One region of the Rahnella sp. NRRL B-41462 genome, then DNA from elsewhere that is predicted to be linked to it. Evidence: predicted binding sites of a transcription regulator. Region 1 holds the regulator's gene; the other holds the start of a gene.
What was found. Region 1 encodes PhoB, which activates phosphate uptake and scavenging genes when phosphate is short. Its sites were predicted from a motif close to CTGTCATAAAACTGNCNNAT; they were not measured.

Region 1 (2,407 bases):
CCGCGTCTGTTCCTGCATGGTATCCAGCGCTTTAGTGCGGAAAGGCTCTTCCAGCTTGGCGTCTTCCATCATTTCCAGATACCCCTGCAATACCGTCAATGGGGTTCTCAGTTCATGACTGACGTTAGCGAAGAAGTTACGCCGTGCGCCTTCAAGCTGACGCATCTGGGTCACGTCGCGTGCCACCATCAGCAGTTGTCCTTCGGAATAAGGCATGACGCGAAATTCGACATAATGCTCATTATTGAGTTGTAAATTCAGCGCCCGGCTGAAATCGCGGGTCTGGATCCACAGCCGGAATTCCGGATAACGCAGCAGGTTGAAGATATGTTGCCCGTTATCTTCCGGCCAGCGGAAACCGAGCAAATCCTGCGCCAGTCCGTTACACCAGAAAATATTGCCATCTTCAGTGGTCAGCACCACGGCATCCGGCAGCGATTCGGCACCGCTGCGAAAACGTTTGATGAGCTGACCTAATTCCCGACGGCGACGCCGGTTGCGTATCTGCATCTGGTTCAGCCCGTAAAACAGCGGCTCCCAGCTCCAGCGCCCATTCGGTGGCGTAATGCTGCGGTCGAGCCACAGCCAGTGAGAGAGTTTAAGCTGGTTGTAATAATTCCAGCCCAGTGCCGCCATCAGCGACACCAGGAGGAGCCAGCCGAAATGGCCGACGAAGATACCGAGAATTAACGCTGGCAGGCAAAAGAGAAACAATTCACCCGCCAGTCGTTTCCATGACAAACGTTCTAGCACACAGATTCTCCGCTGTGAGGGCTCAATAACGCGTTGAAAAACGGTATCCGGTACCACGAACAGTCTGGATCATTCTGTCATGTCCACTGGTTTCCAGCGCCTTACGTAAACGACGAATATGCACGTCAACCGTGCGATCTTCCACATAAACGTTAGTGCCCCAGACGTTATTGAGCAACTGTTCGCGGCTGTATACACGTTCGGAATGGGTCATAAAGAAGTGTAATAACTTAAATTCGGTCGGCCCCATATCGAGCGCCTGCTCGTTGGCCATTACCCGGTGAGACGACGGATCCAGGCTTAAACCCTGCATGTCGATCACTTCTTCCACCGCCATTGGCGAGATGCGACGCATCACGGCTTTAATGCGGGCAACCAGTTCTTTCGGAGAAAACGGTTTAGTGATGTAATCATCGGCACCCACTTCAAGGCCGCGCACCCGATCTTCTTCTTCACCGCGTGCGGTCAGCATCATCACCGGAATTTCGCGGGTCAGTGCCTCACGTTTAAGATGCTTAATAAACTGAATACCGGAACCGCCAGGTAACATCCAGTCAAGCAGGATCAGTTCAGGGTAAGGTTCAACAAGCTGCCCAATCGCTGAATCAAAATCCTCAGCTTCTACGGCCTGATAGCCATTTTGTTCCAGTACAAAACACACCATTTCACGGATTGGAGCTTCGTCTTCAACCACCAATATACGTCTAGCCATCGTAGGTCCTGCCAATAGGTTAGCGATCTTTTATTTGATTGCGGGCGCCATTATGCGTCAGTTTTGTGACAGATTTATGAATGAAAAGAATGGTTCATTACAGTCAACTATGACAGATAATTTCCGGCCATCTTGCTGAAATTGGTCTGATTTATCGGGGACAGCTTCCCCTGCCGACGTTTATACTTTACCCCATTGTCGTCATCCAGGGTTCATACGGGAGTCTCATGCGCCTGATCCACACCTCAGACTGGCACCTCGGCCAGTACTTTTTCACTAAAAGCCGTGCAGCCGAACATCAGGCATTTTTGCGCTGGCTGACCGGTCAGGTGCAACAACATCAGGTCGACGCCGTGATTGTCGCGGGCGATATTTTCGACACGGGATCCCCACCCAGTTATGCCCGCGAATTGTATAACCGCTTCGTGGTGGAATTACAGCAAACCGGCTGCCAGCTGGTGGTGCTGGCTGGTAACCACGATTCTGTCGCCACGCTCAATGAATCGCGCGAGCTCCTTTCCTGCCTGAATACGCGGGTGATTGCCACCGTCGGTGAAAACCTTTCTGAACAGATTTTAGTGCTCAGTCAGCGTGACGGGAAACCCGGCGCGATACTGTGCGCTATCCCGTTTTTACGCCCGCGTGATCTGCTCGCCAGCCAGGCGGGACAGTCCGGCAGCGACAAGCAACTGGCATTGCAGGAAGCCATCGCCGCGCATTATGACGCGCTCTGGCAGGCTGCGCAGGCCAGACGTGACGAACTGGGCATGCCGCTGCCTATTATTGCGACCGGCCATCTGACGACTGTCGGCGTCAGTACCTCTGATTCCGTGCGCGACATCTATATAGGTACGCTCGATGCGTTTCCGGCGCAGGCCTTTCCGCCGGTCGATTATGTGGCACTGGGTCATATTCACCGTGCACAATGCGTCGCCAAAACCG
Region 2 (2,407 bases), on a different contig from region 1:
ACGAGGTCAGCTTATGAGCGACGCGATGCTGGAATTTCGTGATGTGAATGTGTATTACGGGGCGATTCAGGCATTACAGCAGGTCTCTTTGCAGGTGCATGAGGGGGAAACGGTGGCGTTGATTGGTGCTAACGGTGCCGGGAAATCAACGCTGCTGATGTCGATATTCGGTCAGCCACGTATACAGAGCGGGCAGATCCTGTTTCGCGGGGAAGATATCAGCCGCAAATCGACACACTTTGTGGCTTCGGCTGGCATAGCGCAATCGCCGGAAGGGCGACGTGTTTTTCCGGATATGACCGTGGAAGAAAACCTGCTGATGGGCACCATTCCCGTCGGGAATAAACACGCGGCAGAAGATCTGCACACCATGTTTGAGTTATTCCCGCGCCTGAAGGAACGCCGTAAACAACGGGCGATGACCATGTCCGGTGGTGAACAGCAAATGCTGGCAATTGCCCGTGCGCTGATGAGTCGCCCGAAGCTGTTACTGCTCGATGAACCGAGTCTTGGGCTGGCGCCTATTATCGTTAAACAGATTTTCCAGACCTTGCGCGAACTGGCAAAAAACGGCATGACTATCTTTCTGGTGGAGCAAAATGCGCATCATGCGCTCAGGCTTTCTGACCGGGGTTATGTGATGGTCAACGGACAAATTCGGCTTAGCGGTTCAGGCGAGGAACTTTTACATAATCAGGAGGTGCGGAAAGCTTATCTCGGAGGAATCTGATTTTTCATCCTCAACGCCCGCGATACCCCGTATTGCGGGCCTTCCCGCCAACTTTTTTCCGCATTTTCAACCTGCCTCCACATTTCGCCCACAGTATTCCGCTATCATGCAATTCTTACAGAAAGGTGACCGGAAAGTTAATTTTCTGAGGTATCATGCGGAATTAGCTGTCATGAATTTGTAAAACGTCAGTTTTTTTGGGCACATCAGTGGCCTGAAGCCGTGTTAAGGCGTTGACCCACCAGGATCAACAGGCTATATAGCGCTATCCGTTTTTGGCATGAATTTTCCTGTCTCAGGGATGAAGTAAGTGAATGACAAACGGGTCATTCGCTCGATGAGTTGAACCGTCGGCGCTGCTCGTAAAACAGCAGAAATGGGTCGTAGAGTTTATTGTTTAAATCAGACAGGGTGCTGAAATGGCTTCTGAGATAATTTCCTTCGTATTATTTCTTTCTTCTATTTTTCTCTACGTCACGCGGGCGTCGGCCAGCCGTGTCTGGTTTTCACTGGTGCTGTTTTTCCTCGGGCTTTACGTCATTCTTAACGTCATCCTGATCGGCAGCAATTATTTCACCGGTGAAGGCATCACGGACGCGGTGTTATATACCGTCACCAGTAGCCTGAAAGGGGCGGGGCTCAATAAATATATCCTGCCATTTATCGGTTTACTGGCAGGGCTTGTTAGCGTATTCGCTTTGCTGGCGTGGGGGCTGAAGCAGCGTCGTGCCAAAAACAGCAGCGCGGTCTACAGTGCGCTGGCCGTGGTGCTGGCGGTCTTTTCTGTCGGTTCCACACAGGCATTCCAGAACATCTCGCGTCTGGTCAAAACGCAAATCTCAGGCAGCGGTGCAGATTTTAGTACCTATTACAAAGTGCCCGAAAAAGCCATTAAAGGCGCGAAAAAGCCTAACCTGGTTTATATCTACGGCGAGAGTCTGGAACGCACGTATTTTGATGACAAAGTCTTCCCTGGCCTGACCACTGAATTAAACCGCCATAAAGCACAGAGTACGGATTTCACCAACACCAAACAGTTGCCGGGCACTGGCTATACCATTGCAGGTATGGTGGCTTCTCAGTGTGGGATCCCGCTGTTTGCGCCGTTTGATGGTAATGCCTCCAGTGCACTGGCGACTTTCTACCCTGAAAACGTCTGTCTTGGTGATGTGCTCAAAGGTGCAGGTTATACCAACTATTTTTATCAGGGCGCTGAACTGGCTTTCGCAGGCAAAGGGACCTTCCTGAAATCCCATGGTTTCGACCATCTTTATGGTTACAACGAATTGCGTCCGACTGTCGCGGACCCGTCCTATAAAAATGACTGGGGCTGGTATGACGACACCTTGCTGGATGAGGTGTACAAAAAATTCGTGACGCTGAGTCAGGAAGGTAAGCCGTTCTCACTGTTCACGCTGACCGTTGATACGCATCATCCTGACGGCTTTATTTCCCGCGGCTGTACCCGCAAGGAATATAAAGTGAACGGTAAAGCCAACCAGTCTCTGAGCGCCGTGTCCTGCAGTCAGGAACTGATTGCCGCATTTATCGATAAGATTAAAAAGTCCGGTTATTTCGATAACACCATCATTGTGGTGTCTTCCGATCATCTGGCGATGAACAACACGGCTTACAACATTCTGACCAAACAGAACCGTAAAGACCTGTTCTTCGTAC

Region 2: opgB (phosphatidylglycerol--membrane-oligosaccharide glycerophosphotransferase) is a predicted target of PhoB. The motif match lies at 898-917, and genes of this name have one in related genera.

The regions. Positions count from the first base shown of each region.
Region 1 covers NZ_JYDF01000076.1:28,949-31,355, forward strand. Annotated here, with positions in the region: gene phoR (phosphate regulon sensor histidine kinase PhoR) at 1-753, opposite strand, end outside; gene phoB (phosphate response regulator transcription factor PhoB) at 776-1,465, opposite strand; gene sbcD (exonuclease subunit SbcD) at 1,693-2,407, shown strand, end outside.
Region 2 covers NZ_JYDF01000125.1:12,215-14,621, reverse strand. Annotated here, with positions in the region: partial or broken gene UC14_RS23650 (ABC transporter ATP-binding protein) at 1-17, shown strand, start outside; gene UC14_RS23645 (ABC transporter ATP-binding protein) at 14-730, shown strand; gene opgB (phosphatidylglycerol--membrane-oligosaccharide glycerophosphotransferase) at 1,150-2,407, shown strand, end outside.